DNA from 2 places in the Rhizobium gallicum bv. gallicum R602sp genome. Region 1 is predicted to be linked to the other one. Evidence: predicted binding sites of a transcription regulator. Region 1 holds the regulator's gene; the other holds the start of a gene.
What was found. Region 1 encodes PhoB, which activates phosphate uptake and scavenging genes when phosphate is short. Its sites were predicted from a motif close to TGTCATNNANCTGTCAT; they were not measured.

Region 2: phnF (phosphonate metabolism transcriptional regulator PhnF) is a predicted target of PhoB. The motif match lies at 2,343-2,359, and genes of this name have one in related genera.

What each region holds. Positions count from the first base shown of each region.
Region 1 is NZ_CP006877.1:2,258,556-2,263,360, forward strand. Features, by position in the region: gene RGR602_RS11275 (hypothetical protein) at 1-171, shown strand, start outside; gene RGR602_RS11280 (hypothetical protein) at 209-397, opposite strand; partial or broken gene RGR602_RS35130 (IS110 family transposase) at 871-1,302, shown strand; gene RGR602_RS11290 (winged helix-turn-helix domain-containing protein) at 1,319-2,005, opposite strand; gene phoB (phosphate regulon transcriptional regulator PhoB) at 2,023-2,706, opposite strand; gene phoU (phosphate signaling complex protein PhoU) at 2,741-3,454, opposite strand; gene pstB (phosphate ABC transporter ATP-binding protein PstB) at 3,498-4,313, opposite strand; gene pstA (phosphate ABC transporter permease PstA) at 4,327-4,805, opposite strand, start outside.
Region 2 is NZ_CP006877.1:192,064-196,868, reverse strand. Features, by position in the region: gene RGR602_RS00945 (ABC transporter ATP-binding protein) at 1-22, shown strand, start outside; gene dapB (4-hydroxy-tetrahydrodipicolinate reductase) at 41-865, shown strand; gene RGR602_RS00935 (2,3-bisphosphoglycerate-dependent phosphoglycerate mutase) at 888-1,523, shown strand; gene phnF (phosphonate metabolism transcriptional regulator PhnF) at 1,574-2,311, opposite strand; gene phnG (phosphonate C-P lyase system protein PhnG) at 2,428-2,904, shown strand; gene phnH (phosphonate C-P lyase system protein PhnH) at 2,904-3,512, shown strand; gene RGR602_RS00915 (carbon-phosphorus lyase complex subunit PhnI) at 3,516-4,622, shown strand; gene RGR602_RS00910 (alpha-D-ribose 1-methylphosphonate 5-phosphate C-P-lyase PhnJ) at 4,619-4,805, shown strand, end outside.

The DNA of each region.
Region 1 (4,805 bases):
GACGTCGGACCACGGATGCGGTTAAAGCCTACGACACCGCACGGCAGGCCGCGGGCGGCCCGATCGCGGGAATTCGAGCGCCGACTCGATAAGAAGCTTGTGGCGGTCGCTGCAGAACGGATCAACCTCGGCGCGTTCTATAGCCGCGCCTTTATCGAGGCCATGCATTGATGCCGGGTGCGGACGCACCTTGCCTTGGCCGCGAGGTTCAAATCGCCGCCTGCATCAGGTAGAGGGATCGTTCCGGAGGAAGCTGTGCCACCATTCTCATCATGATCTTGGGATCGACATGGGGAACGGATCGCAGTTGGCCGTCTCGGTAGATGATCGTCAAGACGCGCGTCTCTTCGTCATAATCGAGTTCAGCAATCGTTTTCGTGTACACCAGGAACCGCATGCCGCTTACACCTCGCTAGTCAATGGAACATCACCAAGGTGATGGTGCCGACCATGACCCACCCGGAAACGATAATCAGGGACATTCTTAACAACGCAGTCTTGATCGTCATGGAATACTCCATATCGCTTCAACCAAACTAGCTGTACTTTGGGACGAGCATGGCCTGTCGGGCCGACCCTCATCCCGGCTGGATTATATGTCTGACACCCCTAGGCGAGTATGGGAGCCGAAGGGGATTGGAATCACCTCCAGCGCGACTAAGCACACCCTCATAAAGGCAGTCGCGTGAAATCGACGTGACACACGTATTGCGAGAACAGCTGCATCGCGCGCCTCAATCTGTGCGCACAGCGATGAGGATAGCTAGACCGTATGTTCGTGAGGTTGAGGTGGCCCGCCCCCGCAGTAAGCTGAATTCGGGGGTTGCTCTGATAGGCCGGAGCCTTGCCAATGCTTAGCGAGGGCGAACCATGAAAAGCGTAATTTTCATCGGCTTGGATACGTCGAAGCTGAAGATTTCAGTGGCGGTTGCCGATGGAGAGCGTAACGGCGAGGTGCGGTTTTTCGGTGACATCTCGTCGGAGCCGGCGTCGGTCGCGTCGATGGTCAGTAAGCTTTCCAGGCGTGGAGCCAAGCTTCACTTTTGCTATGAAGCGGGTCCCACGGGCTACGGCCTTTACCGCCAGATTGTCGAACTGAGGCATGACTGCGTGGTGGTCGCGCCGTCCCTGGTGACCAAGCGGCCGGGCGACGGGGTGAAGACCAACCGCCGGGATGCCGTGAGCCTGACCCGTCTGCACCGGGCGGGCGAGCTGACCGCGGTCTGGGTTCCGGATGAAGGCCATGAGGCGATCCGCGAGCTGGTTCGGGCTCGCGAGGCGGCCAACGACGCGTTGAAGTTGTCCAACCTGATCCAGATCAGAAGTCGCCGAGCGCGTAGCCGGCGCCACGCACCGTCCGGATCACCTTATCGGCCTTTCCGAAACTGATGCCTTTCCGAAGACGCCCGATGTGTACGTCGACAGCGCGCTCATCGACACTGGCATCGTTACCCCACAGCGATGCCCTCAATTCCGATCGGGAGTGGACGCGGCCGGGAGATTTCATCAGAAACTCGAGCAGCCTGAACTCGGTGGGGCCGAGCTTGACTTCCTTCTTCTGCCTGTGAACCCGGCGGGCGTTTTTATCGAGCGTCAGATCCCCGACCTTCAGCGTGCTCTCCAGCAGCGCTGGATTGAGCCGCCGCAGGAGGTTCCGCAAGCGGATGAGGAGTTCCAGGTGGGAGACTGCCTTTATGAGGCAGTCGTCGGCTCCGGCGGAGAGGACAGCCAACCTGTCCTGCTCAACGGCCGAGTCCAAAAGCACCACGATCGGAAGGCGGGCGGTCGCTCCAGTCGTCCGGAACTGGCGGCATGTCGAAATTGCAATCGAACCAGGAGCCGGCGCACCGAATATCACCGCATCAGGCAGCCGCGAAGCCACGAGCTCGACCAGCGACGCATGCGGGTGAAGACAGTTCACCAAATATCCTTCTGTCTCCAGAGCATGCTTCAGTGTCGCGAGCAGATCTTCGTCCTGCTCGACAACAAGTATCCGCACCGACATCTTCTCCGGCCTCCCTGCTATGCTTCCATCGAATATCCTGCACCGCGGACGGTGCGGATGACGTCCTGCATGTTGGAGAAGTTAAGCGCCTTGCGCAGGCGACCGACATGAACGTCTACGGTGCGCTCGTCGACATAAATGTCGTGGCCCCAGACACCGTCCAGAAGCTGCGAACGTGAGAAGACGCGGCCGGGCGACGACATCAGGAATTCAAGGAGACGGAATTCGGTCGGGCCGAGACGGACTTCACGGCTCTTGCGGTGAACACGATGCGTTTCGCGGTCGAGTTCGATATCGCCGCATTTCAGCACCGTGGAAAGCACCTCGGGCTTGGCGCGGCGCAGCATCGCCTTGACGCGGGCAACGAGTTCGGGCGTGGAGAAAGGCTTGACCACGTAGTCGTCGGCGCCGGTGGAAAGGCCGCGCACACGCTCGCTTTCCTCGCCGCGCGCCGTTAGCATGATGATCGGCAGACGCTCCGTTTCCGGGCGCATGCGCAGGCGGCGGCAAAGCTCTATGCCTGACACGCCCGGCAGCATCCAATCGAGGATCAGAATATCCGGTGTGCGCTCCTGAAGCCTGATTTCGGCCTCGTCGCCGCGCAGGATGGTGTCGACCTCGAAACCTTCGGCCTCAAGGTTATAGCGAAGAAGCACGCTCAGTGCTTCTTCGTCTTCTACGACTGCAACTCTCGGGATCATTCGGTTCTGTCTCCTGAGGGCCGGTTGGGAATTGTCATTCCGTGACCGCGCCGACGGTGTTGGCAGTATCGTCCTTCGGACGTTCGCCTTCCGGCTGAGTGCCGGTCGCCATGTAATAGATCGTTTCGGCAATGTTGGTGGCATGGTCGCCGATGCGCTCGATGTTCTTGGCGCAGAAGAGAAGATGCGTGCAACTTGTGATGTTGCGCGGATCTTCCATCATGTAGGTCAGCATCTCCCGAAACAGCGAGGTGTACATCGCGTCGATTTCCTCGTCGCGCTCGCGGATCGACTTCGCCTTGTCGGCGGATCTCGAGGCGTAGACGTCGAGGACTTCCTTGAGCTGGACCAGCGCCAGTTCGGAAAGATGCTCAAGACCGCGGGCGAGCTTGCGCGGAACGCCGGTGCTCTGCACCGCGATGACACGCTTGGCGGTGTTCTTGCCGAGATCACCGACGCGCTCGAGATCGGCCGCGATGCGGATCGAGCCCATGATCTCGCGAAGGTCGGAGGCCATCGGCTGGCGGCGGGCGATCGTGACAACCGCCTTGTCGCCGATCTCGCGTTCGGCGTGATCCATGATCACGTCGTCGGAGATGACCTTCTGCGCCAAGCCCGCGTCGCCGTGGACAAGTGCGCGGACGGCGTCCGACACCATCTGCTCGGCAAGCCCGCCCATTTCCGAGATGCGGCGGGACAAGAACTTCAGATCGTCGTCGTAGGCAGAATAGATATGGGTCGATGCCATGGGGAACGTCCTTGATTGTCTCTACGGTTTCCGACGCCAACAATCAGCCGAAGCGGCCCATGATGTAATCCTGGGTGCGCGGGTCGTCCGGGTTGGTGAACATCTTGTCGGTGTCGTTCTCCTCGACGAGATTGCCGAGGTGGAACATGGCGGTGCGCTGCGAAACGCGGGCCGCCTGCTGCATCGAGTGCGTTACGATGACGATGCTGTAGTTCTCGCGAAGCTCGTGGATCAGTTCCTCGACCTTTGCGGTCGCGATCGGATCGAGTGCCGAGCAGGGTTCGTCCATCAGGATGACTTCCGGGCTGACGGCGACGGCGCGGGCGATGCACAGGCGCTGCTGCTGGCCGCCCGACAGACCGGTGCCGGATTCCTGCAGGCGGTCCTTGACCTCGTTCCAGAGGCCGGCCTTATGGAGGCTGCTTTCGACGATCTGATCAAGGTCAGCCTTCGACCGCGCAATGCCATGGATGCGCGGGCCGTAAGAAATGTTCTCGTAGATCGACTTCGGGAACGGGTTCGGCTTCTGGAAGACCATGCCGACGCGCGCACGGAGTTCCACGACATCGATGTCCGGATCGTAGATGTCCTCGTCGTCCAGCTTGATTTCGCCCGTGACGCGGCAATTGTCGATCGTGTCGTTCATGCGGTTCAAGCAACGCAGGAAGGTAGACTTGCCGCAGCCCGACGGGCCGATAAGTGCGGTAACGGTGTTTTCGCGGACGTTCAGGTTCACGTCGAAAAGCGCACGCTTTTCACCATAGTAAACGGACACTGTCCTGCCGACCATCTTGTAGGCGGTCGCGTTCATTTTCTGCTCCAGGGCCTTCTCAACTGCTGTCTCGGTCAACATGTTCATGATCCTTACTCCGTTACCAGCGGCGCTCAAAGCGCTGCCTGAGGAAGATGGCGATTGCGTTCATCAGAATGAGGAATCCCAGAAGCACCAGGATCGCTGCAGAGGTCCGCGATACGAAGCCGCGCTCCGGGCTGTCCGCCCACATGTAGATCTGGCTGGGAAGCGCCGTCGACGCCGCGAAAATTCCGTCCGGGGGGCTCGTGATGAAGGCATTCATGCCGATGAGCAGCAGCGGTGCCGTTTCGCCAAGAGCTCGGGCGAGCGAGATGATCGCGCCGGTCATGACAGTCGGCATGGCGAGCGACAGCACGTGGTGGAAGATCATCTCGTGCTTGGAGGCGCCGACCCCGAGAGCTGCCTCGCGGATCGAGGAGGGCACCGCCTTCAGCGACACGCGCGTGACGATAATGAGCGTCGGCAACGTCATCAACGAGAGAACGAGACCGCCGACGAGCGGAGACGACCGCGGCAGGCCGAAGCCGTTCAGGAACA
Region 2 (4,805 bases), 2.1 Mb from region 1:
CGCCGCCTCCGATTCTTTTTGACACGGATTATGAGCTGACATGAGCGATGCTGCGATGAAGCTGGTGGTGGTTGGGGCAGCGGGTCGCATGGGACAAACGCTGATCCGGCTTATCGATTCCATGGAGGGTGTCACGCTGCATGCGGCCGTGGCCCGGCCCGGCTCGCCATTCGTCGGCAAGGATGCAGGCGAAATCGCAGGCCTTGGACCGAACGGCGTCATAATTGGGGACGACCCTCTCGCGGCCTTTCTTCATGCCGACGGCCTCCTGGATTTTACAACGCCCGGGACGACAAACGAATTTGCTGCACTCGCCGCCCAGGCGCGCATCGTCCATGTCATCGGCACCACCGGGTGTTCGGATGCGGATAACGCCAAGATCGCGGCAGCATCGCGTCATGCGCGTATCGTGAAATCGGGCAATATGAGCCTTGGCGTGAACCTTCTCAGCGTTTTCGTAGAGCAAGCTGCACGAGCGCTCGATGCTGCCGATTGGGATATCGAAATCCTCGAAATGCACCACAAGCGCAAGGTCGATGCGCCGTCGGGCACCGCACTGCTTCTGGGAGAAGCTGCCGCCAAAGGCCGGAATATCGACCTGTCGTCGCAATCCGTCCGCGTCCGCGACGGCCATACCGGCGCGCGCGAGACGGGTACGGTCGGTTTTGCGACGCTGCGCGGCGGTTCGGTGATCGGCGAACATTCCGTTCTCTTCGCCGGAGAAGGCGAGATAGTATCGATGTCGCACAGCGCCGCTGACCGCTCGATCTTCGCGCGCGGCGCCATCAAGGCGGCACTCTGGGCGCGCGACAAGAAGCCCGGCTTTTACTCCATGCTCGACGTGCTCGGGCTCTCCTCACATTGATCTCACTACGGAGGCATATTTCATGAGCGGCACCCTCGTCCTCGTTCGCCACGGCCAGAGCGACTGGAACCTGAAAAATCTCTTCACCGGCTGGAAGGACCCGGATCTCACCGAACTTGGCATCGAAGAAGCCAATACGGGAGGGCAGGCGCTTGCCGACTACGGCATAAAATTCGATGTCGCCTTCACGTCGGCGCTCGTGCGTGCGCAGCACACGCTGACGCTCATTCTCGACAAGATTGGCCAGCCTGACCTCAAGACCATCCGCGACCAGGCGCTGAACGAGCGCGACTACGGTGACCTCTCGGGCCTCAACAAGGACGATGCCCGCGCCAAATGGGGCGAGGAGCAGGTTCATATCTGGCGGCGTTCCTACGACGTCCCGCCTCCTGGCGGCGAAAGCCTGCGCGACACCGGCGCGCGCGTCTGGCCTTACTATCTCACCGAGATCTTGCCACGCGTACTGCGCGGTGAAAAAGTGCTCGTCGCTGCCCACGGCAACTCGCTGCGTTCGCTGGTCATGGTGCTGGACCGCCTGACCAAGGAACAGATCCTGGCACTCAACCTCGCGACCGGCGTTCCCATGGTCTACAAGCTCAATGCCGACTCCACCGTCGCTTCCAAGGAAGTGCTCGGCGATATGTCCGGGGCGCATTAAGCCTTCGACATCTCATTCAAAAGCCGGGCTCGCTGCCCGGCTTTTTCAATTCAATTCTCTATCGTGAACTGCACCCTGTCGGCTGCAAAGCGGCTGATCGAATACTGAACCGGCACGCCGTCAAGATCGGTATTCATTGCCTTGGCGATGAGCAGGATGGCGCCTGGCGTCAATTCCAGCGTGGCGATGTCGTGTGAATCGGCGTGAGCGGCGGTAATCTCGGTCGTTGCGCGGACGTAATCCGGCAGTCCGAGGTCGGCAAAGGCCTTGGTGATCGATTCCGTCTTGCGATAGACTTCGTCGATACCGGCAAACCGGTCGGCCGGAAACCATGTCGTTGCGCAAGATACCGGCCGCTTGTCGGCCAGGCGCAATGTTTCGAGACGGATCACCCCCGTCCCGGACCTAAGCTTCAGCCAGCGCGCAACGTCAGCATCAGCCCTCTCTTGCGCATGGTCAAGCAGCAGGCCGCGCATCTCGCGCGCCTGAGCGCCAATACCGGCGGTGAAGCGCGTACGCCGCGTGATCGGAAAATTCAGCCTGTCCTTCCGCTCGATCAAGGTGCCGCGGCCCTGCACTGCGCGCACGATGCCTTCCTGAGCAAGGGCGGCAAGCGCGCTTCTGACCGTATGGCGATTGACGCCGAATTGCAGCGCCAGGACAGTTTCCGGCGGCACCATGCCGGTCTCGTCATAAGCCCCGGCACTGATTGCGTCGCGAATCCGGTCCGCGATCTGGCGCCAGAGCGCCACGCCCGTCTGTCTCTGTACCTGGTTCAGTCCGGCCATTCGTTCCCGCCCCGCACGTTCCCTTGAGTGATGTCACACGCTTGTCACGTCTTCACCTTAAGGCTACAAATACCTTGTATGGTTGTCTATATCAATAGACATTTAAAGGAGCGGCGATGACGTCAGCGAAACAAAAGCGCCTTGCGACCCAGCCCGAGATTGATCGCAAGCGCGTTGCCGATCTTCTCGCGCGGGCTGACCCGCACGAACTCGTTGGTGCCTTTGACGCACTCGCTGAAAAGCCATCGGTTCAACCGGTGCGCGGGCCGGAAACCGGTCTGGTGATGGTGCGCGGCCGCATCGGCGGCGGCGGCGCCGCCTTCAATCTCGGCGAGGTCACGGTTACGCGCGCAACAATACGGCTTGGTTCCGGCGCCGTGGGTCATGCACAGGCGCTCGGCACGGACCGCGAAAAGGTAAGGCTTGCCGCGATCTTCGACGCACTGTGGCAGGACGATGCGATGAAGGATTTCGTCGAGGAGAGGCTGCTTTCGCCGATCGCGGCGCGGATCGCTGGGGTCGATCGCCGCAAGGCGGACGAGACGGCGGCGACACGGGTCGATTTCTTCACCATGGTGCGCGGAGACGACTGATGAGCCTCAAGACAGAAGCCCTGACAGGTGGTTTTGCCGAACCGGTCTTCCACGCCCAAAGCGTCTTCAAGACCATGATGGATGGCATGGCGCGTCCCGGCACGATCCAGACCATCGCGCCCGAAGTTGCGCCACCTGCGCCACTTGGCGTAGCTGCAGGTGCAATTGCGCTGACACTGTGCGACCATGATACACCGGTTTGGCTCTCTTCGGGGCTCGCGAAATCGGCAATGCTTGATTGGCTCGGCTTTCACACCGGCGCGCCCGTGGTGCCTCAAAGGGCCGAAGCCAGCTTTGCCTTTATTGAGCACGGCGTGACGCTTTCCTCGTTCGGACTCTTTGCCTTAGGCACGCAGGAATATCCTGATCGCTCGACAACGCTGATCGTCGAACTTGCAGGACTCGAAGGCGGCCGCCGGCTGGCCTTGACAGGCCCCGGCATTCAAAGCGTGAACGAGATTGCGCCTGTTGGCCTGCCAGAGGCGTTCCTGCGGCTCTGGACGGAAAACCACGCCCTCTTTCCGCGTGGCATCGACCTCGTGCTGACGGCAGGCAGCCGTTTCCTCTGCTTGCCGCGCACCACCAAGATCATCGCAACGGAGATGTGAGCCATGTATGTTGCCGTCAAAGGGGGTGAGGCCGCCATCGAGAACGCCCATCGCCTGCTTGCCGACCGCCGTCGCGGCGACCGCTCGCTGCCTGCGATCGGCATCGACCAGATCGTCGCACAGCTGGCCCTTGCCGTCGACCGTGTCATGGCGGAAGCCTCGCTCTACGACCGCACGCTCGCCGCACTTGCCGTCCGTCAATCGCGCGGCGACATGATCGAGGCAATTTTCCTGCTGCGCGCCTATCGCACGACGCTGCCACGCTTCGGCTATTCGAAACCGCTCGACACCGCGGCGATGAAGATCGAGCGCCGCGTTTCGGCGACCTACAAGGATTTGCCGGGCGGCCAGCTTCTCGGTCCGACCTTCGACTATACGCACCGACTGCTCGATCCTTCGCTGCTTTCCGACGAGACCGTTGAAGAACCGGCGCAACGCCCTGCCGAAGCCGGCCGCATGATCCGCGTGTCGGAGATCCTTGGCCAGGAGGGGCTGATCGAGGCCGACGGCGATATGCCGGAGGATCACGAGATCGGTGACCTTACTCGTGAACCGATGGAATTTCCGATGAGCCGCGACCTTCGCCTGCAGGCGCTCGCCCGCGGCGACGAGGGCTTCCTCCTGGCACTCGGCTACTCCACGCAACGAGGCTACGGCCGCAATCATCCCTTCACGGGGGAAATCCGCATCGGCGAGGTCGAAGTGGAGTTTTATGTTCCCGAACTCGGCTTTGCCGTGTCGCTTGGCGCGATCCAATTGACCGAATGCCAGATGGTCAATCAGTTCAAGGGTTCGGCCAAGGCACCGCCGCAGTTCACGCGCGGCTACGGCCTCGTCTTCGGCCAGAGCGAACGGAAGGCGATGTCGATGTCGCTGGTCGATCGCGCGCTACGCGCCGAAGAGCTCGGGGAAGACATCACGGCGCCGGCACAGGACGAGGAATTCGTCATTTCTCACTCCGACAATGTCCAGGCGACCGGTTTCGTCGAGCATCTGAAATTGCCGCACTATGTGGATTTTCAGGCCGAACTGGACCTTGTCCGCCGCATGCGCCGCGACTTCGAGGCAAACCGAGCCGGCGGCGACACCATCAAGGAGGCGGCCGAATGAGTGATCTTGCCAGCTACAACTTCGCCTATCTCGACGAGCAGACCAAGCGGATGATCCGCCGCGCCATCCTCAAGGCAATCGCGATTCCCGGTTATCAGGTGCCTTTTGCTTCGCGCGAAATGCCCATGCCCTATGGGTGGGGCACCGGTGGAGTGCAGGTGACTGCTTCAATCATCGGGCCGG